Halioglobus japonicus: one gene and its partners. The main gene of each other region encodes a partner of the protein of the gene in region 2 in a complex. Links are inferred from orthologs where the notes say so. Each region holds a gene or a part of one and is shown on either strand. Other genes may lie near its edges. The genes, in order: dnaN, BST95_RS12930 and holA.

Region 1 (10,932 bases), 2.1 Mb from region 2 along the record:
TGCAAGTGCCGACGAGTAAATCGAGGATAACCGGACCACCGTGTCCCTGTAGTTCCACAACGGTCTCACCGGTAAAGGAGTTCGGCCCGGGAAAATACAGGGCAACGCCGGTATCGAGCACTTGGCCTTCGCGGCTGCGAAACTGACAGAAATGGGCGTGACGAGGGGAGAGTTTAAGCTGCGTTATCGCCTGGGCAATGTCGAGTGCCTTGCCGCCGGATAGCCGAATAATGCCTACGCCTCCGCGTCCGGGGCGGTGGCAATAGCAACAATGGTGTCTCCGTCGAGCTGTGAGCTGGCGTTCATTCGGCAGAGTATAGCGCCCCGGCGAGGACCGGGGCGAAAGGAATCAGGCGATGTCGCCTTTTTCGATCTGGCGTGTAATCACGTACTGCTGTGCCATAGACAGAAGGTTGTTCACTACCCAGTACAGTACCAGGCCTGCGGGGAACCACAGGAAGAAGAATGTGAAAACAATCGGCAGCCACTGCATGATCTTGGCTTGCATGGGATCCGTGGGCGGTGGGTTCAGCTTCTGCATAAACCACATGCTGGCGCCCATGAGAATGGGCAGCACAAAGTACGGGTCCATCACTGACAGGTCGTTAATCCAGAGGGCAAATGGCGCATGGCGCAATTCAACGCTCTCCATTAACACCCAATACAAGGCGATAAACACCGGCATCTGAACCAGAATGGGCAGACAGCCGCCCATGGGATTGACCTTTTCCTTGCGGTACAGGTCCATCATGGCCTGGGATTGCTTTTGTTTGTCGTCGGCATACATCTCGCGGATTTCGAGCATCTTGGGCTGTACTTTGCGCATGCGTGCCATGGACTTGTAACTGGTAGCAGACAGCTTGAAGAAGGCGGCTTTCACCAACAGGGTCAGAAGAATAATGGCGCCGCCCCAGTTGCCCACCAGTGCGTACATCTTGGTCAGTAGCCAGAACAGCGGCTGGGCAATCCACCACAGCCAGCCATAGTCGACCACCAGATCAAGGTAGGGAGAGATCTCCTTGAGTCGGTACTGATCTTTCGGACCGGCCCAGAAACCCGCACCTACCTGACCGTTCTGGCCGGGGTCCAGGGTGATAGCCGGGCTGGTAAAGCCGGCGATATTGAAACCGGAACGGGTCACACGCGTGCTGTAGGTATGTGACTGCTCCTGGTTGGGCACCCAGGCGCTGAGGAAATAATGCTGCAGCATGGCAATCCAACCCGCGGGAAGCTGAGCCTTGAAGGGCTCTTCTGCCATGTCCTCAAAGGTGAACTTGGTAAAGCGTTCTTCGGGTTGGGTCAGCGCTGCACCTAGGAACGGTTGCATGCCCATACCTGAAGCGCTGGCTGAGGGAGCGACAGTGCTGTCGCGCTTGATCTGGCCGAACAGGTTAGCCTGCCAGCGCGTGTCGGAACCGTTTTCAATCAGGTAGTCCACGTTAACGAGGTAGTCACCGCGGGTGAATGTGAAGCGTTTGGTGACTTTTACACCATTATCGCCTTGCCACACCAGGTCGACAGCGAGCTTGTCATCGCTGTCGGTCATTTCGAAGCGTTCAGCACTGGCGGTAAACAGTGCGCGGCCGTTGCTGTCGATACCATCCTGCCCAATCAGACCACTTTGGGCGACGTAAATGCGGCGCTCGTTTTGTTCGAGCAGGACGAAAGCGCTGTTGGGATCGTCGATATCGGCCAGGTGGCGTGGCAGCGCCAGCTCGATGATGTCGCCACCGTTGAGATCAATGGCTACCTGCAGGCTGTCGGTGTGAACCTGGATGATATTACCGGAGTCAGTAGTCGTAGCCGGGACGTCTTTCGAAGCCTGATCGAGTGCCGGCGCAGTGGGAATATCGTCTTCACCCGCGGCCTCGCTCAGTGCGGGCGCTGTAGGCATTTCCTGGTCAGATGAGGCATCGCTGTTGAGAATGCGTGTGGTATCTGGGAGTCGGCTGCTTTCTCTCTCGTCTTTGAAAGCCACCCACTCAGTGAGAAGCATGAAAGAAAGTACGGCGATAGCGCCTATAAGTAGTGAGCGTTGCAGATCCATGTTGATCTCTGGGTTAGTGACTGTGGTGACAGCAGGGTTGTTTGGAATCCCGCGGCGGGACCGGGTCAATACCGCCTTCGTGCCAGGGGTGGCATTTACCGAGTCGGCGAAGCGCCAGGTAGCAGCCCTTCAGAACCCCGTATTCAGCGATTGCCTCCTGGGCATAGCTGGAACAGGTCGGGTAAAAACGACAGTGATGGCCAAGAAACGGGCTCAGCAGCAGCTTGTAACAGGAGATGAGCTGTATAAAGAGGCGGCGCATTAGGAATCTCGGCGGTCGGAAGTACGGCGAATGAGTTTCTGCCATTGCTGCTGCAATATAGAGGATAGCTCTGCGTTATCCAACTGATCCAGGCCTCGCCTGGCGAGTAGCACTACATCGAGGTGCTGTTCAGCGTCGGGGAGTTGGCGGAACACTTCTCTGGCAATGCGCTTGATTCTATTGCGCTGTACAGCAAGACGTACATTTTTTTTAGCTATAACTAAACCCAGGCGATGCCCGGGTTCGTTATTGCTTTTTGCCAGGAGCAGTAAATGCTTGTGTGAGGCTCTGGCCTCAGCGCCGTCAAATACTCGGCTATAGTCCCTGGCATTGAGTAGGCGCTTGGCTTTGCCGAAACTGGCGCTGGCCGTTTGACTGCCCACTCAGGGCCAAATCCTTAAGCGGACAGGACCTTGCGGCCCTTGGCACGGCGACGGTTCAAAACCGCGCGACCACCTTTGGTCGCCATGCGGGAGCGGAAACCGTGAGTACGCTTGCGCTTGAGTACGCTGGGCTGGAATGTTCTTTTCATGACTGCAATCCAATATCTATATATATGAAAGAAGATTAGGCCGGACCGACTTGCTTTGGTCTGGCCGAAAAAAGGTGGGGTATTCTATTGAAATGGCGTGGTTAATTCAATCTATTGCTTGGTAATTTTCCGGGTGTCGCGAGCGCGCTAAAAAGCTTGCAGAGCGCCGAAACCTGGATTGATTGGCAATCCCGCGCCAGTACTGGGGTAGCGCCATCAGCTCACACTTTTTGCATAATAAATAGACAGGTTATCCACAGAAAAACTTATAAAAACTATTTCCAACCACCTTGGTTAAAAAATAATCTAACCATTAATAAGTGATTGAAATATATACATTTTTAAAAAATTTATCCTCTAAAAATTGTTGTGGATAAGTGGCGCACGTGGCGCTATTATTCTTTGACCGCCAGGCGGCTCTGATGCTTGGCTAAAATAACGTTTTTATATACTTCTGATGATAGAAAGGCGCGGCATTGGGCCTCGCTTTAAGGGGATAGCTTTGCCTGGAGTAGTTTGGCAACAGTGTATCGACCGGCTGCAAGACGAATTGCCTTCGCAGCAGTTTAATACCTGGATTCGGCCTTTAGAGGCCTCAACGGACGGACAGAGTCTCACCCTGTTTGCGCCCAATCGTTTTATTAAAGATTTCGTATCCGATAAATTCGCAACTCGGATCGCCGAGTTGGTAAGTGAGTTAGAGCCGAGCAACCAGCTGGACGTGGTGCTTGAGATCGGCGCGGGTCGGCCAGTGCCTGAACGGGTAGCAGTGGAACAGCCTCGTGTGGCGCGGGCGTCTATGAGCATGTCTGCAGACCCAGTTGTGCCGGCAAGTCGACCACAACCGATTCAAGAGACGCCAGCGCCAGCCACACCTGCAGCATTTACGCCCCCGCCCAGTAGCGACATGGCCCCCGCTGTGTCTGGCTTTGCGGTTTCGCGTAACCCTGACGGCGTCAAAGCGGCTGTAAGCGAACCGGCTCAGAATCCGGCACGGCAATCCGAAATAGCCGGATCACTGCAGCATCAAAATGGTCTGGTGGAAAATTACACTTTCACCAACTTTGTGGAGGGTAAATCAAACCAGCTGGCATTGGCTGCGGCGCGTCAGGTGGCGGAAAATCCCGGCGATTCTTACAACCCGCTGTTTCTTTATGGCGGTGTCGGTCTCGGCAAGACGCACCTGATGCACGCGGTAGGCAATGCGCTGCGTCAGCAAAAGCCGGATGCCAAAATTGTCTATCTGCACTCCGAGCGTTTTGTCGCCGATATGGTCAAGGCACTGCAGTTGAATGCAATCAGTGATTTCAAGCGCTATTACCGGTCGGTGGATGCCTTGCTCATCGATGACATTCAGTTTTTCGCCAAGAAAGATCGTTCTCAGGAAGAATTTTTCCACACCTTTAATGCCTTGTTGGAAGGCGGCCAGCAGATGATTCTCACCTGCGATCGTTATCCCAAGGAGATCGATGGACTTGAGGAGCGTTTGAAGTCGCGCTTTGGTTGGGGGCTTACGGTAGCCGTTGAACCACCGGAGCTGGAAACGCGGGTGGCGATTCTGATGAAAAAGGCCAATCAGGCGCGGGTTGATCTGTCGCCTGATGCCGCATTCTTCATTGCCCAGCGTGTCAGATCCAATGTACGGGAGCTCGAAGGTGCGCTGAAAAGGGTGATAGCAAGTGCTCACTTCACAGGTCGGGACATCGATATTGACCTGATCAAGGACAGTCTCAAGGATTTGCTCGCACTGCAGGACAAGCAAGTGAGCCTGGATAATATTCAGCGCACCGTCGCTGAGTATTACAAGATTAAAGTGGCCGATCTGATGTCGCGTCGCCGCAGTCGTTCCGTTGCCCGGCCGCGTCAGGTCGCCATGGCGCTGGCCAAGGAGCTGACAAATCACAGCCTTCCTGAGATTGGTGACAGCTTTGGTGGCAGAGATCACACGACAGTTCTTCACGCATGTCGTAAAATCAAAGAACTTCGTGAAACTAACTCTGATATTCGCGAAGATTATAAGAACCTGCTGAGATCTCTCACCACCTGAGGGTGAGAGAGATGGGAAGTTTTGTTTTTTAATAGCGCGAATGCATTGTTCGCCGATTGGGCCAAGGAATAACGAATCATATGAAATTCACGATTTCACGGGATGCATTGATCAAGCCGTTGAATCTTGTGGCGGGCGTGGTAGAACGCCGTCAAACTCTCCCTATTCTCGCCAATGTGTTATTGGAGCTCGAAGGTGACCGGCTGTCTCTGACAGGTACTGACCTAGAGGTAGAGCTTGTTGGTCGTGTGCAGCTGCCGGCGGCAGGCGAACCCGGTGAAGTTACCGTGCCTGCCCGTAAACTGGTGGATATCTGCAAATCACTTCCGGAAGGCAGTGACATCAGTTTCACCGCTGAAGATTGCAAGGTCACTGTTAAATCGGGCCGCAGCCGATTTACTCTGTCTACCCTGCCGGCCCGGGAGTTTCCTAACGTCGAAGACAGTATGGGAACTCACCAGTTCACGATTAAGCAGGGCCAGCTCAAGCGCCTGATCGACCGCACCGGTTTTGCCATGGCGCAGCAGGACGTTCGCTACTACCTGAACGGGATGTTGTGGGAGCTCAAGGAGCAGAGCCTGCGTGTTGTGGCCACCGATGGACACCGCCTGGCACTGTGCACCCTACCAGAGCCGGTGCAGGTCAATGACGACACCCAGGTGATTCTGCCACGCAAGGGTGTGTTGGAAATGGCGCGCCTGTTAATGGAAGACGATGAAGATATCGCTATCGTGATTGGCAGCAATCATATTCGCGCTACTACCAATGAGTTTACCTTTACCTCCAAGCTGGTAGACGGCAAATTTCCGGATTATCAGCGGGTATTGCCCCGCAACCCGAACAAGATAGTGCTCGGATCTCGTCTGGAACTGCGCCAGGCCTTTACCCGTACAGCGATTCTGTCCAACGAAAAGTATCGTGGCGTCAGGCTGAAACTGACTGACAATAGCCTGGATATTGTGGCTAACAACCCCGAGCAGGAAGAAGCAGAAGAGGCCGTGCCCGTGGATTACCAGGGTGAATCCCTGGAGATTGGCTTTAACGTCAGTTATTTGCTGGACGTGTTGTCTGTATTGAGCGGCGAGCAGATCAAAATGTCACTGTCTGATGCCAACAGCAGCGCATTGCTGGAGGAATCGGACGAAGGTGACTCAGTTTACGTGGTAATGCCTATGAGGCTGTAGCGGGCGCAAGTCTATCCAGCCCCATCGCGGGTCTAGAATTGATATTCAAGGCCCGTGGCCCTCAGGGTCCGAAAGATGCGTCGCTGATTTCGCACCGCAGTGCCTTTCATACCACCCGCTTCTATAACCTGTCGCCGCATTTCCAGCCATTCGGGTGAACCCCACAGGTAGGATTCGTTCTTCAAGCGCTCAAACTCGTCGATCAGGTCCTGGCGAAGGCCTTCGCTCTCGAACAAGAAACCCATTTCGTTGTTGAATAATCGAGACCGGTGATCGAAGTTGGCTGTTCCGATAAAACCGTATTTGTCGCCTATCAGGTACTTGGCGTGCAGTTTTCCGTAATGTTTGTCACCACCGAGCGCTACATCATCAAGCTTGCCGGTTTCATAGATCTGTAGCTGGGGGTGATTGACGAGCTTCAGCCAGGTGTCACTGCCCACTAGCTCGTGACTTGTTTCATCTGCGCCCACTTCGCGCTGCCAGACGTGTTTGTAGTCTTTTCCCAAAAGCATGCGCGGTGCCATGTCCATATCCACAATGGCTTGCGCGGCCGCGTTGTCTGAGGTGAGCACAGAATTGGTAATCATTTCGTATCGGTGTTCTGGAGCCTCTGCAAGCCAGTCAAGTATCCGCTGGGCTTCGTCTAGGAATAGATTGCCTTGCTTGTCGTAGTATTTAGCGAGAAACAGATAGGGTGAGACAACTCGAATGTGGGTGCGGTCATCAAGCTCACGCACCTGTTCGAGCTGGTAGATGATGGAGTTCGGGTTATTGGCGAGATTGTTGGCGGCATCGGTAATCACTTTCCGATTGGTCAGATTGGCGAACTCGTGGGCTATCTGTACGTCCGCGTCTCGCCAGTCTTCGGATAGGTAGACTTCCATGTCTGCGAAGTATGGTTGGATGCGCGATAGTGACTTCAGCTGATTGAGTGATTCTTTAAATCGCTCGCGTCGTTTGGTATAGAGGTCTAATCCTGTAATGAACTGTCGGGAGCGGATCCTCCGATTGGTTTCATGGAGTGACAGTAGGCTGAAGTAGATTTCAGAGATCGCCCCAACGGTTTCGCGGTGCTCTGTCATATCCCTGGCGCGTAGTAAAATCTCAGCGTCGTTGTACGTGTCAGGGTTGGGCGACCCATCTTCTTTAATACCGTAGTAAGACAGCGACACATTGCGTCCGCCAGTAATGACTTTGGCGATCTCTGGTACGAAACCATCGACAACCATCAATTTGTCGTGGGAGCGACGGTTGACTGTAAATGGTGACTTTGAAGGCGCATTGAATAGGAAGACCTGTATGCGCGCGCGCCGGGTCGTCATTTCTCCCGCCTTGTTGCGAATAAAGCCGGCTTCCCGTTCACAACTGTGTAGCGCCCGCAGCCAGCGCTTGCTCAGAGTCATTGAGCCGATCGCGTCGACCATCAGGCGGATATCGACGCCGCGCTTGACCGCGTCGCACATGGCGCCCATGATCGCCAACCCGGCTAGGTCAGCTTTGAAGATGTAGTACACCGCATCTACGCTGTACAGCGCCTCTTCAATCAGGTGCACTTTGGTGACTAGCGAGCGGATGGCATCCTGTTCGCGACTGCCGAGCAGTTTTACCTGGCTGCCCTTGACTGGGATACTCGCATCGATACCGATTTGGAGTGGATCCTTGCCCAACTCCTCATTGGTGAGGCTGCTGCGGATCCTGTACCACTCGTTGATATTGGGGTCATCGATAGCGCCGGTTGGCGGGCAGTTCTCCAGTGCTTGTCGGTCCGCAGGGCACTGGTCAGCGGGAATGTTGGTCGTGGCGCAGGCGGAAACCAGTAATAGCAATAATGCCGTGGCCAGGCAGCGAGTCATCTGGAGTCCTCTTCAGTGCGGCGCCATCGCAGTGCGGCCATCACCATCTGGTGGTCAGATATGAGTTCGGGCGATACCTTGTACTCCACAAACTCTAGCTCAGGTGAGATGAGAATCCAGTCCAATCGTTTTGTTTTGTAGGTCGCTAAATTGGCAGCGTCAGGTTTAAAGGCCACCAGCCCTGCCTCGTCGACCAGGCGACGGATAACGGAATCTTTGCTGTTCCAGGTTTCGTTGAAGTCTCCCATGATAATCATCGGGAGTGGCGTCGCGTGGACCGCGGCGATAATTTTCTCTATTTGCCGCTGACGGGCATTCTTGCGCGAAAAGTCCAGGTGGACCGATGCGATTCGTACTGCGCGCTCCGAATGACCATCGTCCCATCGCAGGGTAGCTGCAATGAGTCCTTTCGTTGTGGTCGGTGGAGTCGGTTCAAATACGGTGGCTACCGGCTCGGAGAGGCGCATGGTTGTCAGCAATCCTGTACCGAACTGGTGCAGCCAATTCTGGGCGTGCAGCCCCAGCGTGCTGCACGCCACGTTGGAGGACTCGAGCAGATAAGTTGCATGATCAAAGTTGCCAGCCCAGCGAGAATTGACGTCCAGCTCCTGGAGTGCCACCACGGCCGCACGGCTTCGGTTAACGGTTGCAGCGACCCTATCCAGGTTTTCCTTGATCGAGGCTTGTCGGAGCAACAGCTGGTTCAATTTGGTGCCGCGTCCATGGGCGATGTTGAGTGTCGCCACATCAAGGGTCGAACCGCGGAAAACGTTAGCCGGGTCGGTGCCGAGCTCGCAGTAGGACTCTGCTGAGTAAGCGCTTGTTGAAGCCAGAAGCAGTAAGCAGCAGAGGTGGATGCGGCGGATCATATCATCATTACAGCAGTGTATCGGTAACCCGTCAAAACGAGCGCCAAGTCGTTTGCAGCATCCAGATGGTAGGTCTCGGGGGCAGTGACAAAGTACGGTAAACTAGAGCACGGTCGTTTGTGTGCCGAAGCGGTGAAAATCAAGCAAAAAACCCAAGACGCATAAAACCTAAAATATTGATATTAAAGGATAAATTCAAACTTTCAGGTGATTTTTTCGATCACTTGCCGGAGAATCTATTGCTGTGATGAACATTGCTTCGCTGTCGCGAATACACATTGATAATGTGCGAAATCTTCAGCAGGTGAAGATCGATACTTTGCGCAAGGTGAATGTATTTTATGGGCCAAATGGCAGCGGAAAAACCAGCATCCTGGAGGCGATACATTTACTGGGTATGGCGCGTTCCTTTCGCGGAAGCATCAAGTCCCTGATTACACACGGCCAGAGTCAGACGACGGTGTTTGGTGAACTGCAGCCCGGCAGTCTGCCTCTGGGCATACAGCGCGAGCTGACCGGAGATGTAACTCTTAAGCTCGGTGGTCGGCCGGTGCGAACTGTTGCCGCTATGGCAGAGCAGTTGCCCATACAAGTCATTAATGCCGACAGCTTTGACCTTTTAACTGGGTCACCTTCAGCTCGTCGGCAGTATCTCGACTGGGGTGTGTTCCACGTGGAACATCGTTTCTTTGACCAGTGGCAGCGCTTTCAGCGGGGTATAAAACAGCGCAATATGCTGCTCCGCCGTGGTAAACTATCCCCTGAGGAACTCGCCGTATGGACCCGTGAACTGGCGGCCTGCGGCGAGATAATAACGACCTATCGCAGAGCCTATTTCGAACTGCTTGAGCCGCGGTTTCAGGCCATTATTGCGCAGTTGGCCCCTTCCTTGGCAGGGCTGGAATTGCGCTTTCGACAGGGTTGGGACAAGCAGCTGTCATATATCCGGGCGCTGGAAAACAGTGAACCCTCTGACCGTGAGCAGTGCTACACCCACGTGGGCCCTCAGCGTGCGGATATCAGAGTATTGATCGGTGGACACTTGGCTGCAGATACCTTGTCCAGGGGCCAGCAAAAGCTGGTGGTTTGTGGTCTGAAGCTTGCCCAGGGGCAGTTGTTAACTGAGAAAGGACGAGGGCGTTGTACTTACCTCGTGGACGACCTGCCCTCAGAGCTGGATCAACAACATTGTCGCCTCGTGTGTGAGCAGTTGGCGGGAATGAAAGCCCAGGTATTTATCACCTGTGTGGACAGCGAAGATGTCGCCGCGGTTTGGCCCGTGGCAGACGGGGACGAATTTACCATGTTCCACGTGGAACATGGTGGAGTATCAGCCGTTGAAGCGCGGTGATCTCGTTATAAATAGAAGCAATCTTGAGAGTGATTCATGAGCGAAGAACAAAATTACGATTCCTCCAGTATTAAGGTACTGAAAGGCCTTGATGCGGTGCGCAAGCGCCCCGGAATGTACATCGGTGATACTGATGACGGTACCGGCCTGCACCACATGGTGTTTGAGATCGTGGATAACTCCATTGATGAGGCCCTTGCTGGCCACTGCAGCAAGATTGAAATCGTTATTCACCCGGATGAATCGGTGACCGTTAGCGATGATGGACGCGGTATTCCCACCGAGATGCACGATGAAGGCGTCTCTGCGGCGGAAGTTATCATGACCGTACTGCATGCCGGGGGTAAGTTCGACGACAATACCTATAAGGTATCCGGTGGTCTGCACGGTGTTGGTGTGTCTGTGGTTAACGCCCTCTCCTCCAAATTGACCCTGACAATTCGTCGCGAAGGCAAGCTCTACGAGCAGGTATACCGCCATGGTGTGCCCGATGAGCCTCTGGCCGTGATTGGCGACACCGATACATCCGGTACCGCCATTCGTTTCCACCCCTCTTCTGAGACGTTCACCAACATCGAGTTCCACTTTGACCAGCTCGCCAAGCGTTTGCGGGAACTGGCTTTCCTGAACTCCGGTGTTTGCATTGTGCTGAAAGACGAGCGCAGTGGTAATGAAGAAACATATAACTACGAAGGCGGCCTGAACGCCTTTGTCGATTACCTGAATCAGAACAAAACCCCCATCAACAAGGCCTTTTACTTCCAGGTCGATATGGATGAAGGCATTG
Region 2 (4,593 bases):
CCGACCGGGGCCTGGATTTCGGCGATGGCCTGTTTGAGACTCTGCTGCTAAAGCAGGGCGAGCCGCTACTGGTGGACTATCACTGGCAGCGGCTTGAAGCGGGCCTTCTCACGCTACAATTTCCCGACAATACACTCGAACACGCTAGGCAGTGCCTGGCGCTGGCCTGCGATGCGCTGCATGAACTGTCCTGGGCGGCATTGCGGCTGACGATAACTCGCGGCACTGCGCCGCGGGGTTATGCACCGCCAGCCCAAGCTGCGCCGCGGGTGATTATCAGTGCTGCGCCGTTGCAGCAGGATCGGCGTGAGCCCGGATCGCCAGCCAAGGTGGGATGGGCGGACATTCGCTGGTCTGCGCAGCCCTTGCTGGCTGGACTCAAACATGCCAATCGGCTCGAGCAGGTGCTCGCCGCCGGCGAGGCGCAGCGCCGCGGGCTTGACGAGGTCGTGGTGCTTGATCAGCAGGGTGATGTCAGCTCGGTGAGTGCCGGCAACCTGTTTATTGTTGAAGGCGACCGGCTGCGCACACCGGCGCTGGAGACCTGCGGCGTCGCCGGTACCCGTCGGCGCTTTGTGATAGAGCGTCTGGCGCCTGCACTGGCTCTGCACTGTGAAGAGACTCACTTGAGCCCGGCAGACCTGGAGCGAGCGGACGAAATTTTCTACTGCAACAGCCTGCGCGGCCTGCAAAGTGTTGGCGAACTGGGCGGCACGGCGTTCACGCGCTTTCCCGTATGTGAGGCGCTGCACCAGCGCTACTGGGAGTTGATCACTTGCTGAAACGTTTGCTGTTGCTGGCGCTTGTGCTGCTGGGGATCGCCGCTGGCGCCGGCTGGCAGATCAAACTTGCCTGGGACACGCCGCTGGCCATTCCCGACGAGGGGCTGCCCCTGACTGTCGCTTCGGGCCAGACCCTCAAATCATTGGCGGTAAATCTCAAGCGCGACGGTGTTTACGCTCACCCCTGGCTGCTGCGTGTGTATGGCCGCTATACCGGTCAGGACCAGCGCATTAAGCGCGGCGAGTATCTTGTGCCTGCGGGTACCACGCCGGAGGCATTGCTCGCGCTGCTGGTCCGCGGCAAGGTCATCAGCTACCAGGTCACCCTGCCTGAGGGCATTACCCTGGCGAAGGCACTGGACATTCTCGCTGCCCAGGACAACCTGCAACATCATCTGGATGGACCTGTCGACGCCAGAATTGCGACGCTGACCGCCGACTATCCCGGTAGTGAAGGGCTGTTCTTCCCGGACAGCTATCGCTACGAGAAGGGAGATAGCGACTGGGATATCCTGCAGCGGGCCTATCGGGCCATGCAGGAGATACTGGCCCAGGAGTGGGCTGGACGTGAGGAAAACCTGCCCTATGCGAGCGCCTACGAGGCACTGATCATGGCCTCCATCGTCGAGCGAGAAACCGGTGTCGCCCATGAGCGCGGCGAAATTGCCGGTGTGTTTGTGCGTCGCCTGAACAAGAGTATGCGCCTGCAAACCGACCCCACCGTGATTTACGGTCTGGGCAGCAGTTACCAGGGCAATTTGCGGCGCGTGCATTTGCGCGACGACAGCAATCCCTACAACACTTATCGTCACAAGGGCTTGCCGCCCACGCCGATCGCATTGCCCGGCCGCGAGGCGATTCATGCTGCGCTGCATCCCAAGCCCGGCAAATCACTTTATTTCGTGGCCCGCGGCGACGGCAGCCACTATTTCAGTGAGACGCTTGCCGAGCACGAGCAGGCCGTGCGTAAATACCAGTTGAATCGTAGATCAGATTACAGGTCGAGCCCGGAGAAACGCTGATATTCATGGAACCCAGAGGTCTATTTATCACGGTGGAAGGCGGCGAGGGGGTCGGCAAATCCACCAACATGCAGTTTCTCCAGGAGCATCTTATTGAGGCGGGCGTCGATCTCGTGGTTACTCGCGAGCCCGGAGGCACAGCGCTCGGCGAAGACATTCGCGAACTACTCCTCAAGCCGCGCGAGGACAGCATGGCCGACAACGCCGAGCTGTTACTGGTCTTTGCCGCGCGGGCACAACACCTGGCCCAGCTTGTCGAGCCGGCACTTGCCAGAGGGCAATGGGTGCTGTGCGACCGTTTCACCGATGCCACCTACGCCTACCAGGGTGGTGGTCGCGGCTTATCGATGGCAACCATTCGGCAGCTCGAGCAATTGGTTCAGGGCGATCTCCGGCCGGACTATACGCTGTTACTGGACTGCCCCGTAGAAGTGGGCATGTCCCGAGCCAGTGCCCGGGGAGAATTGGACCGGTTCGAGCAGGAACAAGCGGAGTTTTTCCAGCGGGTACGCAATACCTATCTACAGCTGGCGCGCGAGAGTAGCGGCCGTTACCACCTGGTGGATGCAGCGCGACCACTGAATGAGGTTGAGCAGCAGCTGGAGCAGGTGTGTGCCGAATTGCTCGCTTGTTGGGGGGCACGACATCGGTGATGGATTTAACCCGATTGCCGGAGATTTCTCCTCCACTGCCCTGGCATGCGGACGCCTGGACAAGGCTCCACCAGCAACTGGGCGACCAGCGCCTGCCGCACGCGCTGATGCTAGCCGGGCTGGACTATTCAGGTGCCGACCGCCTAGCGCTGGCACTGGCCCGTCTGCTCTTGTGTCACTCACCTTCCGGAGGACTCAACTGCGGCACCTGCCACGGTTGTCAGCTGAGCGCGAGTGGCACTCACGGTGACTTTATGTGGTTGGCGCCGGAAGAGGGCAGCCGTGTCATCAAGATTGACCAGGTCCGCCAGGCGGTGGATCTCGCCCAGCAGACCGCGAATTTTGGCGCTCACAAGGTGATTGTCTTCGAGCCCGCTGATGCCATGAATGTGGCGGCGGCCAATGCGCTGCTCAAATCCCTGGAGGAGCCCTCTGCAGGCACCCACTTGATTCTGGTTTGCGGCAGGCCGCATGGGGTGCCCGCGACGATCCGCTCGCGCTGTCAGATGCTCAAGCTCGCCAGCCCGACTGCCGAACAGTCGCTGGTGTGGCTGGATCAGTTAACGGGCGATCGGCAGTCGAGTAGCGATCTGCTCGAGCTCGCCGACGGCAAGCCGCTGCTGGCGGAAGCGATGTATCGCAACCCTGACGACAAGGACCAGCACGTGGCCAGGCTGACCTGCCGCAGCCTGTTCCAGGGTAAGGTGAGCGCCGCTGAAGCCACTGGGCTGTTGGCGGGGGCCAGCGCACCAGAGACGATTGAGCATCTACTGGCCGCGACCCAGAGCTTCATTCGCCGGCTCAATGGGCAGGCGCTGACCAGTCCCGTGAGTCGCGAAGCGTTCCTTTTACTTGATGAGTTGGGCCGATTGCGGATGTCGGTAGAGGGGGGCGCTAATCCGAACCCCCAGTTACTCGCGGAAGTAATGGTCGGAAAAGTAGATCAATTATTGGGGCTGGCCCGGGCCGATGATACTATCGGCGCATAACTACAGGGTTTTCGAGCATGGACGGAAGACAAAACAGTCGCAACGGCATTCTGTCGTTAACGATTAAGGACAAGGCAGTTCTCTATTCAGCCTATATGCCTTTTCTGGAAAACGGCGGTCTGTTTGTGCCCACCAATAAGCCTTACTCCATTGGCGATGAAGTGTTTATGCTGCTGACGCTGATGGATGAGCCCGAGAAGATTCCCATCGCGGGCAAGGTCGTCTGGGTGACACCCCGCGGCGCCCAGGGTAACCGCACGGCCGGTATCGGTGTGCAGTTCAGCGAGCAGGATGCCGGGGCCAATGCCAAAATTGAAAATCACCTCGCCGGCGCTCTGGACTCGGAGCGCCCGACCCACACGATGTGATTTATTAAACAAATCACATCAAGGTGGTCGCATAACCTCTTGTTTTTGTTGATTAATAAATAAAAAATTGGGCTCCAAACTGGAGCCCAACAAGACCATTAGGAGTGAAACATAAAGGAATTGCTTCCCTAAAAGAGCATTGGGTATGCTCCCGCGACCACCCGACTAAACTAGGGGATAGGTAGTCACACCCTTAGTATCGCTCAATTCTGGTAATTTTCCACAGCTTGCGTGGCGGTTTTTTAACATATTTCGTAATAAGTAAAGCTGATTAAATTATATTCAGGTATATAGACTCGCGTTTCGCGGCCAGCCTGCGCGTGCTGCGACGTTCTTAAAGGCCGCGACGGGGCTATACTTCGCGGTTTGAAATGGAGCTGATTTTGGGGCACTCGGTTATCGACAGGCACTTCATCGATTATCGCACCGGCGATCCCGCCAAGGCGCTTGCGGCCTGGCGTGAGGGCGAAACGGGCGGCCGCCTGCTGCTGGTTGATTTTGAGTTTGTCAGCTGGTGGCTTGAGGGCGCTCAGCCTGTGGCGCTAACCGCCATTTATCGCATTGATAACGAGGTGCTGCTGAGTGCGGTCACCGACGCCGATTTGCGCTCGACCGAATCGAGTGCGAAGGCACAACTGACCGCATGGGGTGAGGAGCACGACCTTTATGTAGCAACTGCCGGCGGCGTACTGCCGCTACTGCCGACTTGTATCCCCAAGCCCTGGGGGCAGGAGATCTGGTTTACCGGTGTTGAGGAGCGCGGCGTGTGTGCCTTTGGT
Region 3 (11,120 bases), 1.5 Mb from region 2 along the record:
GCGATCTCTTACTGGAAAAGTGAAGCGGATATTCTGGCATGGAAGCAGGACGCCATGCATCAGCGTGCCCAGGCAGCGGGTGCCGCACGCTGGTACAGCAGTTACTCCGTTGAAGTTGTGGAGGTCGTGCGCAGGTATGAAAAAAGTCTATACCAGTGAAAATCGCTTCTATGTCGGGAATATCCGCAATCTCCTTGAAGCCCAGGGTATTGCCAGCGACTTGCGCAATGAGCATGTCTCCAGTGCGACAGGCGAAGTACCGGTGTTTGATGCCTGGCCCGAGCTGTGGGTCGAAGAGCGCGACTTTGAGCGCGCGCAGTATATTGTCGAGCAGGCCCTGAGTCCCGTCGATGCTACCCCATGGCTCTGCCCTCAGTGTCGGGAAGAGAATGACCCTGCCTTCGAATTTTGTTGGAACTGTCAGGCGGAGGCCCCGGCCAGTGACACCTGAAGTGAACGCTTATTTGCAGGCATTGCCCGACAACCGGCGAGCACGCATCACCGGTCTGATCGATATGATTGCGGCCCTGTATCCAGATGCGTTGCTTGATTTGAAATACCGGATGCCGGCGTTCAGTCAGGGCGATGGTTGGGTCTCAGTGGGCAGTCAGAAGCACTATGTTTCCCTGTATGCCTGTTCTGCAGAGCATCTTGCAGCCTTTCGCGAGCTGCACCCAGGCGTCAAAGGTGGCAAGGGCCGTCTCAACTTTCGCGATCGTGACGATATTGCCCTGGACGATCTCAAGCAGGTGGTGCGCTCGGCTATGGAGCAGTGACATTGAATAATCTGTTCGGCGATATCCCCGCGTCTCTCCCCGAGGAACTGTTCAGCGTGCTGGTTGAGCAGGAGGGCCTTAAGATCGAACGCATTGTCAGTCGAGGCCACTGTTCCCCAGCGGACGAATGGTACGACCAGGACACCCACGAGTGGGTCGCCCTGCTCAAGGGTAAGGCCGTGATTGCCTATCCTGACAAGCCCTCCGTCACCTTGGTGCCAGGGGATTATCTCCTGCTGACTGCACACGAACGCCATCGTGTGGACTGGACAATACCGGATGAAGACACCGTGTGGTTGGCGATACACTACTGATATGGATATTCGACAATTTGCAGAGGCTGACGAAGCGGCGGTGATTGAGCTGTGGCGGGATTGTGGCCTGCTGGCGCCGCAGAACAATCCGCAGCGGGATATTGCCCGCAAGCTGCAGGTTGGTCGTGAGCTGTTTCTGGTGGGTGAGATTGACGGTCAGATTGTCGCCTCAGTTATGGGCGGCTACGAAGGTCATCGCGGTTGGGTGAATTACCTTGCGGTGAGCAACGAGCACCGGCGCAAGGGCTACGGTGTGGTGTTAATGCGCCAGATAGAGGCACTGCTACTCGAGCGCGGTTGCCCCAAACTTAACCTCCAGGTGCGGCGCACCAACGAGGCGGTGCTCGCCTTTTATCATGCCATGGGCTATGGCGAAGATGAGGTGGTCAGCCTCGGCAAACGCCTGATTCCCGACAAATCGGCAGAGTGATCTAGTATGAGTGGACTACCCCCTTGCCCCGCGTGCGGCTCTACCTATACCTACGAAGACCGCGACCAGTTCGTGTGTCCAGAGTGTGCCCACGAGTGGCCGCAGGTGGCAGCGGCCGAAGAGAACGACGCCAGGGTCATCAAGGACGCCAACGGCAATCCCCTGACTGACGGCGACACGGTTGCCGTGATCAAGGATCTCAAAGTGAAAGGCTCGTCCTCGGTGGTCAAAGTAGGCACCAAGGTAAAGAATATCCGGCTTGTAGATGGCGATCATGATATCGACTGCAAGATCGACGGCATTGGCGCCATGAAGCTGAAGTCGCAGTTTGTGAAAAAAGCCTAGGGCATCGCCAGCACGTTGCAGTCGAGCTTGTCGAGGATCTTCTCGGCGGTATTGCCGTTCATCAGTGCAGCAATGCCCGAGCGGTGTGAGTTGCCGACGATGACCATACTCGCATCGATACTTCTGGCTACATCGACAATGACCTTGTCCGGCTCACCCAGCTTGATGTGAACGTGCTCGCTGTCGACGCCGGCGACTTCCATCAGTTTCCTCCGATCCGGCTTCAGGCGAAAGTCGGGAAAGGCATTTACCACGTGTACTTCGGCCATGTCGCTGGCGACCAGACGGAGGCTCAGGTCGAGAATGTGCTCATTCAGTTTTTCGTAGCTCTCGGTGCGCACATTGATATCGATACCGGCGAGGATGCGGGGCACCGGTGGCGGCGTGGCTTTCTTCACCAGCAATACCGGGCTCATGCACTCCCGGATCAGCGTCCAGTCTGAGGTTGATGTCAGCAGTCTGTGGCTGGTCGAGTGCTTGAAGGATGATTTGAACACCATGTCAGCATTGATGCGTGCGGCTGCGTTAACCACGGCGTGGTACCAGTCTTTGCCCCATTCCACTTCGCTGCTGGTGGCGGTGCCGGCAGCGGCAATGGGAGCCAGGTGTGTGTCGAGCGTGGCCTGCAGGGCAGCCATTTGTTGCTGTGCTTCCTCCGTGTCGCGCTCAATGCCTGCCTTGTCGCCGTGGATGCAGGCGAACAGGTGCAGGCTGGCGTCGATTTCAGCGGCGATGGCCGCTGCACGCTCCAGCGCGGGTTGCTCTTCCCCGGTGGGGTCGTAGACGACCAGAAACCGGTTTAAGTCCATCGTGTAATTGCCTCTGTGCACGGTGTTGGCGCCATTTTGGCGCAATCGACGTGAATTGGCACCCTCTAATTGCCGCGGCCGGACACGTTCAGGCGAAGATACCGTGCATAAACCAGGCCCGCGCCAGGCGATCGCGAAACACCCAGTAGTGTTCGCCGTGATGCCCGCGGGCAATGTAGTAGTCGCGACTTACAGGCTGCTGCCACCAGTTATCCTCGATACGTTCCGGGCCGTAAATCAGTTCCAGTCTGCCCTGCCAGTGCAGGGCGTTCTGGCGGCGCTCGAGCTCTTGTGGCTGGGGCATTAGCCAGAACGGTCGCTGCAGGCTGGTGGCACCGGCGTTGCCGCCAGCAGGGCGTTCACTGCAGGTGTGCAGGGCGTGTTCAGGCAGGTGTTCATCGCGGCAGCCGACCTGTTCCACGGCCTGTAGCCCGAGGCGGCTGCGCAAGCGGTCAAGCAGGCTGGCCAGGGGTTCTTTCTGTTTGCGCGGGTTAAACAAATCGAGGTTGTCCAGGTCGCCGGTGCGTAATTCGCTGCACTCCAGGGCAATGCCCTCCACGCCGGTTTGCAGTTCCAGTCGGTCCAAGTGAATCAGGGTCAGGCTGAACCAGCTTTTCCAGTCGCTGTGACTGCTGGTGCTGCGCACCTGAAGCTTGCGCAGGGAGTGATCAATGCCGATCAGCTGCCAGCAGATTTCTGCGGTTTGCAGCTGGGTATTGCGCAGGAACTTGCACAGCGATTGCAGCAGTAACTGCATGGCCGGCTGCAGTTCGTCATTGGCTTTTACCTCGTAACCAAACCAGTACTCGTCGTCGAAGCGCGAGGGAGGCTGGTAATCCGGGTGCAGTTCTTCCTGTTTGCCCAGTACCTGTTGCAGGAATGTTATGAAGGCTTTACCGCAGCGTCTGCCGAGGGCTGCCTGAGGGAGGGCGAGTATGTCGCCCAGAGTGTGCAGGCCGGCCCGTCGCAGGGAATCCACCGGGCCGGTGTGCTCCTGCAACAGGGTCAGGGGCAGGCTGGCCAGGCGTTGCTCCAGGGGTGTCTCTGCCGCCAGAGCGTCGGCTTCATCGGCAAAGGAGAGCAACCAGGCTGCCTTGGGAGTGGGTGCGAGAGCGAAGCAGGCGCTGAATCCCCGGCTGGCCAAACCGCGTCGCACCTCTTCCAGCAGGGGTGGCAGGCCGCGGTACAGCGCCAGGCAGCTGCCGATTTCAAGTTGCAGGCAGTCGCCGTGCCAGCTGTGCAGGCTGGGGGTGATGCTATAGGCCCAGCAACACAGTTGCTGCAGGCAGCGGGCCTCAGCGGCTGTATCGCGCTCCAGTAGCTGGAGTGGGTCATCACCGACCAGGGCTCGCACGGTGGCCGGTTTCATGCCTTCGCGCACCCCCGCGGCTGCGGCACAATCATTGGCCCGGAGCACGCGTTGTTTCTCCAGTACCACCACGGCGCGCTCCTCTGTGCGCTCAAGGCATTTCAGGGGCAGCAGGTGAAAGCGCAGGCACAACCACAGGCTCATAACTGGCGTTGCCAAACGATGGGGGATAGCTCGGCCATGTTAATTTGATTAATACTGTACATATATACAGTATTAATCAAGAGGGCATTGTTGTCCACGGACAGGTCTGCGACCTGTCGCTCGGGCAGGCAGGTCAGCTAGCCCTGATGGTGGGCCAGGGCTGAGCGCCAGGCGTCGTATACCGGCTGGCTGAAGAGGTAGAAATGAATGTCCAGGTCAGCAAAGGCGGCATCGGTGCTTACCGCCACGGCGATGGCTGCCGCTTCTTCCAGCGGGTAGCCGTACACCCCACAGGAGATCGCCGGTACGGCCAGGGAGTGGCAATCGTGTTGCAGGGCGAGCTGGTAGCTGTTGCGATACGCTGCGCTCAGCAGGGCTGGTGGGTTGGTGGCGCTGGCGTAAACCGGCCCCACCGTGTGGATGACATAGCGTGCGGTGAGTGCCCCGGCATCGGTAATGCGGGCTTCACCGGTGGGGCAGCGGACGCCATTGGTGGCGGGGACATCGCGACAGGCCTGGAGCAGGGCAGGGCCTGCGGCCCTGTGGATGGCGCCGTCGACACCCCCGCCACCGAGCATGCCCTCATTGGCCGCATTCACCACAGCATCCACTTCGGCCCGGGTAATATCACCCAAAGCCAGGTGCACAGTCACCCAACGCCTCCGGCATTTTCCAGCAGGTAGGAAATCACAAACTTGATGGCAAAGCCGAACATACCCATGGCCAGGCCAATATACAGAATGATGGTGCCGAACCTGCCCGCGTTACTGCGCTTGGCCAGGTCCCACACAATGAACATCATAAAGAGAATAAGGGCGGACACCCCGATGGTGACGCCGTACTCTGTCAGCCACTCATCCACATGCTACTCCCGGGCCGGTGCGGCCCTGTTCAGGAGGCGGCGATTATAGCAGTTTCCAGATGGGTGTCGGCACTGAGTGAGTTGGTGATCAGGCAGGCATCTTCGGCCTTGTGCAGTATGCGCTGGGCCTTGGCCTCGTCGACACCGGCGGGCACGGTCAGCGTGGCCTTGACGGCAATTGCGGTAAATTGGGTGACCCGCTCTACCCGGTCAAGCACGCCCTCGGCGTCGGCGGCCAGGTCGCTCCATTCCAGCTTGGAGGCGGCGGCAATGGCTCGGAAGGTGAGTGCAAAGCAGTCCGCCACCGAGGCCATGAGTAAATGTTCTGGCGACCACTGGTCGCCAGGGCCGCCGAATTCCGCCGGTGGTGCGGAGGCCAGCGGTGGCATAGCGCCGCTATTGATAGCGACATTACCAGTCACCTGGGCGGTGGCGTTGACGTGATAGTGGTGGGGGAAATCTTGCATGCTGCCTGCTCCTTATTATGTATGGCGGCAGGCAGTGTAGCACTCTTGGTGCCACGGCTGATGGTGATGACGCAACCATTGTGAACTTACCCGCCCGGCCGGGCCTGGCCAGGCCGGGTCTGTCCAGGCCGGCAGGTGGCACTATGCGAAGGAGAACGCCGGCTGCTGCTGGGGGCTGTCCTGCCAGGTGGGTACTTCCCACAGCTGGGGTTGTTCCGGGATATCCTCGGCCGGTGGCAGGGCTACATCGAGATACTGGTTGCCGCCGCGCTGCTTGAGAATATGTACCTTACGGTATTCACGTATTTGCAGACGCAGGCCTGCCGGCGCATGGTTACGGGCGGCACTGTGGGGGCGGAATAACACGGCCAGGCTGTCGCTGTCGGCGGCGGCCAGCTGTAATTTACGCAGTTCACCGTAGCTGTATTCGTGGGCACCCAACCAGCTGAACACGGCGCTGCTGGTGCTGCTGCGCAGGGCCTGTTCGGTGGCCCACAGCAAATCTTCGCGGCTTTTCGGGTGCACCAGCAGGATTTGCTCGGTGTTAATACCGCGGGCCTTGAGCAGCGGCGCGTAGGGCGTAAAAGGTGGGGCGATGAAGACCTGCCAGCGGCCCTCGGCGCTCAGGGTTTCCATGGCAGGCAGAAACAGGCCCATGGCGCCCATGCCACAGCCATCACTGAGCACTTCCACAGTGTTTCCCAGCGACCAGCCGCCATCGCGCAACTCTTTGTCGAGGGTGCTGTAACCGGTGCCCAGGGTGTTGTCGTTCCGGTTGTTACCGGCATGCCAGTGGCGATCGCCATCGGCGGACAGGGCGGTGAAGTTGCCGCGCCAGGTGTCGTTGCGATTGATGACTTGCTGCAGAGCCTGGTTCATGTCGGGCCTCTCTTGTTGTTCTGCTTTGTGTTTACTGTATGTTTGTACACTGTATGTATAAACAGTAGTTGAGTGGCAGGCAGAGTGCAAGGCCCTGGGCAGGGGTATTAGTTGGCAAAAATGAGACGTGCCCTGAAAGGCGACAGGTGGGGGTTAGCGGCTCGCGGCGAGCTGCAGAACGAGGTTTTCCAGTTGGTCCCAGGGTTTGCCGGCGGCAAAGCCCTTGATGGTGCCATCGACGGCCGATGCCTGTTCAAGCAATGCGGTAAGTGTCACGCTGTTGTGCCGTGACAGTGCACCCTGCATGAGGGGCATGCGGTTTTTCCACACCCGCAAACCGCCCAGTACCTGCTGGGGTGACTGCCCCGCATCGACCTGCTGGCGGGCCTGGTGCAGGGTGCGTACTTCCCGGAGCAGAGCCCACAGGGCTACGGCCGGCTCGGTGCCTTCGCCGCGCAGGCCGTGGAGCATTTTCAGGCTGGTGCCGGCATTGCCCTTGAGGGCATGGTCGGTCATATCAAACAGGTTGTAGCGGGCGTTATTGGACACCGAGGCGGTAATGGTCTCGGCGTTGATCTGGCCATCGCTGGCCAGCAACTTGAGTTTCTCCACTTCTTGTACCGCTGCCAGCAGATTGCCCTCCACCTGCTCACACAGCAACTGCAGAGCGTCGTTATCGATGCTGAGGCCGGCGGCGCTGCAGCGTTGCTGCAACCAGCGCGGCAGGTCACGGGCTTCAATGGGCCAGATCTGCACCGTGGCGGCGGCCTTGTCCAGGGCCTTGTACCATTTGCTATTGGTGGACTGCTTATCGATCTTGCCGGACACAATCAGCAGGATGTCGTCGCTGCCGGCAGCCATATCGAGATACTCGCACAGGGCCTTGCTGCCATCGGCGCCGGGCTTGCCCGAGGGCATGCGTATTTCCACCAGTTTGCGCTCGGCGAACAGTGACATGCTGGACGCACTGTGCAGAATTTCATCCCACTTGAAGCGCGGCACCACATCGATAATTTCGCGGTCGGTGCAGCCGGCGTCGCGTGCGGCCTTGCGCACCAAATCACAGCACTCCTGTACCAGCAGAGGCTCGTCGCCACTAATCAGGTAAACGGGGAGAAGTTGCTGCTTGAGATGGCCGGCGAGTTTCTCGGGGTACAGGCGCATCGCGAGGTGTCAGGCCTCGGGCGTCTGGCTGGCGGCGAAGAAGGCGATGCGGCGCAGAATCTGCTGCGACAGTTCACTGCGCATCTCCGCCTTGAGGATGCGGATCTCCTCGGCCTTGCCCACGACGTTCTGGGGGTCGTTTTCCATCTGCTTGATCACCGTGCCGGTGGTGTCGGGCATGACGCCCTTGCCTCTGGCGTTGTTGATCGAGAATGTCGAACGCATGGTCAGTTCGAATTCCGCCGCTCGGGTGTCGGCATCCAGTGACAGGTTTCGCTGGCTGAAACGCTCCGGTCCGAGTACCAGCAGATAGTTGGCGTCGGCGCGGTCGTCGGCCCATTCAATGCCGGCATTGGCGAAGCGCAGCTTCACCTCGCGACTGAATTCGCTGTTGGGATTACTGGTGACCAGAAACAGCGAGCGCCATTCCTCTGGAACACTGGCGCCGCCGCTGCCGCGCAGGTGGAAGCCACAGCCGGATACCATGGCTGTGGCGCAAAGAGCGATAACAAGGGTGGCGAGGCGCCGCTGCATAATGGGTTCCGGCCTTAATCAGTTGGCAACAATATTAACCAATTTGCCCGGTACTACAATCACCTTGCGCACGGTCACGCCTTCCAGGAAACGCTGCACATTGTCCTGAGCCAGGGCCGCCGCTTCGGCAGCATCCTTGTCGGCATTGGCGGCAATGTTCATCTTGGCGCGGACCTTGCCGTTCACCTGAACCACCATTTCAATGCTGTCGCGGGTGAGTGCGTCTTCGTCGACACTGGGCCAGGGCGCATTGAGCACGTCGCCTGTGCCGCCGAGCGCCGGCCATAACTCGTGGCAGATGTGCGGCGTGATGGGGTTGAGCATTAGCACGATGGCGCGCAACGCTTCGTCCAGTACCGCGCGGCTCTGGTCGCTGTCGTCCAGTTTGCCCAGCTCGTTGCACAACTCCATGACCGCGGCGATGGCGGTGTTAAAGGTCTGGCGGCGGCCGTAGTCGTCGCTGACCTTGGCAATGGTCTCGTGCGCTTTGCGGCGGGCATTTTTCTGCTGTTCGGTCAGGGCGCTGGTATCCAGTGCCGGGGCCGGACCTGCGGCTACGTGGCCGTTAACCAGTTTCCACAGACGCTTGAGGAACCGGTGAGCGCCTTCAACACCAGAGTCGGCCCACTCCAGGGATTGCTCTGGCGGGGCTGCAAACATCGAGAACAGGCGTACAGTATCCGCACCGTATTGATCGATCAGGGCTTGGGGGTCAACAGTATTGCCCTTGGATTTGGACATTTTGGCGCCGTCCTTCAGCACCATGCCCTGGGTGAGCAGGCGAGTGAAGGGTTCGTCGGAGTTCACAAGACCTTCGTCGCGCATTAGCTTGTGGAAAAAGCGGGCATAAAGCAGGTGAAGGATCGCATGTTCGATGCCACCGACATATTGATCCACAGGTAGCCAGTAGTTGGCCTCGTCGCTGTCGAGCATGCCGTCCGTGTAATCGGGGCATGTGAAACGGGCGTAGTACCAAGAGGATTGCACAAAGGTGTCGAACGTATCGGTTTCCCGTACGCAGTCAGCACCGTCCAGGGTGAATTTACGCCATTCAGGGTCCGCTTTAATCGGTGAGGCAACACCGTCCATAACAACATCTTCAGGCAGCAGCGAGGGCAGGCGGTCTGACGGAATGGGAATGTCGCTGCCGTCGTCGAGATTGAGCATGGGAATGGGTGTGCCCCAGTAGCGCTGGCGCGAAACGCCCCAATCACGCAGTCGGAACTGGGTTGTGATCTTGCCCATGCCCGAGGCTTCCAGTCGGGCGGCAATACCTTCGAAGGCCGCATCGAAACTGCTGCCGTCGAATTCACCAGAGGCAGTCAAGGCACCGTGCTCGGTGTAGGCAGCCGCACTGGTGTCCGCTGGTTGGCCCTCGGTGTCGCATATAACGGTTTTCACCGGCAATTGGTATTTCTGGGCGAATTCCCAGTCACGCTCATCGTGGGCCGGCACAGCCATTACCGCACCTGAGCCATAGTCCATGAGCACGTAGTTTGCGACCCACACAGGTACTTCTTCACCGGTGAGGGGGTGGCGAGCGCGCAGGCCGGTGTCCATGCCGAGTTTCTCGGCCTGAGCCATGTCCGCTTCAGCGACTGAACTGCGCTTGCATTCGCCGATAAAGCTGGCCAGTGCCGGGTTGTCTGCGGCCAGCGCAAGGCTGATTGGGTGCTCCGCAGCCAGGCTTACGTAAGTGACACCGTAAAGGGTGTCGGGCCGGGTGGTATACACCTCGATGCGGTCGAGGTCCGCCACTGGGCTATCCAGCCCAAAGGCCAGTTCCACGCCACGACTTTTGCCAATCCAGTTGCGCTGCATGGTGCGCACGGCTTCTGGCCAGCCATCGAGATTGTCCAGCCCCGCAAGCAATTCTTCAGCGTAGGCGGTAATGCGGATAAACCACTGAGGAATCTCACGGCGTTCGATCAGCGCGCCGGAACGCCAGCCACGGCCTTCGATGACCTGCTCGTTGGCAAGAACCGTTTGATCTACCGGGTCCCAGTTTACGGTCGCCATTTTCTTGTAAACCAGTCCCTTTTCATAAAGACGGGTAAAGAACCATTGCTCCCAGCGATAGTACTCTGGCTTGCAGGTGGCGATTTCGCGGTCCCAATCGTAGGCGAAGCCCAGCTGACGCAGTTGGGAGCGCATGTGATCGATATTCTGTACGGTCCAGCTGGCGGGGGCGACATTATTGGCAATGGCTGCATTTTCTGCAGGTAGGCCAAATGCGTCCCAGCCCATGGGCTGCAGCACGTTTTTACCCAGCATGCGCTGATAGCGGGCGATCACATCGGCGATGGTGTAATTGCGCACATGTCCCATGTGTAGCTTGCCACTGGGATAGGGGAACATGGCGAGACAGTAGTACTTCTCGCGCTCATCCTTAATCGCCGCGAAACTGTTGTTCGCCAGCCAGTGGGCCTGGGCTTCGCGCTCCAGGATGTCGGGCTTGTATTGCTGCTCCATTGCCTTGCTTGATTCCGGTAAAAAAAGAGGGCGAATTCTACCAGTATTCAGGGCGCTGTAGGAGTGTGAATCTGCTGGCCTGCAGGCAGGCCTTCGGCGGCTGGCGCCGAGACGATGCCGGGATCAGGGCTCTCGCCAGAATCCCAGGTACATGAGGATCATCAGCGCCAGGCTGATGGCGCAGGCCGACAGAATCGGCACCGAACCAAAACTGGCGAAAGGCGTCTTGCCCAGCATGGCCTGGACCTCGCCGGTCAGCACGGTTTCCACGAACTGCTCGGACTCGGCAATGACCTGGCCGCGGTGATCGATCAGGGCGGAGACACCGTTATTGGTGCCCCGAATCATATAGCGGCCATTTTCCAGGGCGCGCATCTGCGCCATTTGCAGGTGCTGCAGCGGGCCGATGGAATCTCCGAACCAGCTGTCGTTGCTAATGGTAATCAGCAGGTCGGCCTCGCGGGCGCCGGCGGCCACCAGGTCCGGGTAGACCACTTCGTAGCAGATCGAGGGCGATACCCGAAAGGTACCCGCTGCCAGCGGTGGCTGATCGGC

What was found.
Region 1: the proteins of BST95_RS12930 (region 2) and dnaN are in contact, whole or in part, in a cryo-EM structure (PDB 8GIZ), measured with the Escherichia coli proteins. The link is inferred for Halioglobus japonicus from one-to-one orthologs.
Region 3: the proteins of BST95_RS12930 (region 2) and holA are in contact, whole or in part, in a cryo-EM structure (PDB 8GIZ), measured with the Escherichia coli proteins. The link is inferred for Halioglobus japonicus from one-to-one orthologs.

What each region holds. Positions count from the first base shown.
Region 1 is NZ_CP019450.1:616,663-627,594, reverse strand. What follows is about bases 4,210-7,020. They hold dnaN (DNA polymerase III subunit beta), read left to right. Parts: upstream 4,210-4,968; coding sequence 4,969-6,072; downstream 6,073-7,020. Other genes in these bases: BST95_RS02950 (phospholipase D-like domain-containing protein), read right to left, coding at 6,105-7,020; dnaA (chromosomal replication initiator protein DnaA), read left to right, coding at 4,210-4,888. Outside these bases: tRNA uridine-5-carboxymethylaminomethyl(34) synthesis GTPase MnmE, read right to left, coding at 1-199; membrane protein insertase YidC, read right to left, coding at 350-2,047; membrane protein insertion efficiency factor YidD, read right to left, coding at 2,061-2,309; rnpA (ribonuclease P protein component), read right to left, coding at 2,309-2,692; rpmH (50S ribosomal protein L34), read right to left, coding at 2,707-2,841; more of dnaA, read left to right, coding at 3,344-4,209; more of BST95_RS02950, read right to left, coding at 7,021-7,925; BST95_RS02945 (endonuclease/exonuclease/phosphatase family protein), read right to left, coding at 7,922-8,794; DNA replication/repair protein RecF, read left to right, coding at 9,042-10,145; gyrB (DNA topoisomerase (ATP-hydrolyzing) subunit B), read left to right, coding at 10,182-10,932. UniProt on the Escherichia coli protein: Confers DNA tethering and processivity to DNA polymerases and other proteins. Acts as a clamp, forming a ring around DNA (a reaction catalyzed by the clamp-loading complex) which diffuses in an ATP-independent manner freely and bidirectionally along dsDNA.
Region 2 is NZ_CP019450.1:2,747,466-2,752,058, reverse strand. The notes cover bases 1,527-4,451. They hold BST95_RS12930 (hypothetical protein), read left to right. Parts: upstream 1,527-2,456; coding sequence 2,457-3,446; downstream 3,447-4,451. Other genes in these bases: BST95_RS12920 (cupin domain-containing protein), read left to right, coding at 4,186-4,451; BST95_RS12925 (PilZ domain-containing protein), read left to right, coding at 3,464-3,814; tmk (dTMP kinase), read left to right, coding at 1,810-2,457; mltG (endolytic transglycosylase MltG), read left to right, coding at 1,527-1,804. In the rest of the region: pabC (aminodeoxychorismate lyase), read left to right, coding at 1-782; more of mltG, read left to right, coding at 776-1,526; more of BST95_RS12920, read left to right, coding at 4,452-4,593. UniProt on the Escherichia coli protein: Part of the beta sliding clamp loading complex, which hydrolyzes ATP to load the beta clamp onto primed DNA to form the DNA replication pre-initiation complex.
Region 3 is NZ_CP019450.1:1,282,945-1,294,064, forward strand. Bases 5,555-8,553 are described here. They hold holA (DNA polymerase III subunit delta), read right to left. Parts: upstream 7,560-8,553; coding sequence 6,549-7,559; downstream 5,555-6,548. Other genes in these bases: imuA (translesion DNA synthesis-associated protein ImuA), read right to left, coding at 5,658-6,395; BST95_RS06110 (LPS-assembly lipoprotein LptE), read right to left, coding at 7,569-8,093; leuS (leucine--tRNA ligase), read right to left, coding at 8,112-8,553. Outside these bases: BST95_RS06045 (antibiotic biosynthesis monooxygenase family protein), read left to right, coding at 1-159; BST95_RS06050 (putative signal transducing protein), read left to right, coding at 137-451; BST95_RS06055 (iron chaperone), read left to right, coding at 441-776; BST95_RS06060 (cupin domain-containing protein), read left to right, coding at 773-1,090; BST95_RS06065 (GNAT family acetyltransferase), read left to right, coding at 1,092-1,520; BST95_RS06070 (zinc ribbon domain-containing protein YjdM), read left to right, coding at 1,527-1,865; BST95_RS06075 (universal stress protein), read right to left, coding at 1,862-2,674; BST95_RS06080 (Y-family DNA polymerase), read right to left, coding at 2,763-4,187; BST95_RS06085 (O-acetyl-ADP-ribose deacetylase), read right to left, coding at 4,325-4,840; BST95_RS06090 (DUF2788 domain-containing protein), read right to left, coding at 4,837-5,049; BST95_RS06095 (OsmC family protein), read right to left, coding at 5,079-5,516; more of leuS, read right to left, coding at 8,554-10,565; lnt (apolipoprotein N-acyltransferase), read right to left, coding at 10,689-11,120. UniProt on the Escherichia coli protein: Part of the beta sliding clamp loading complex, which hydrolyzes ATP to load the beta clamp onto primed DNA to form the DNA replication pre-initiation complex.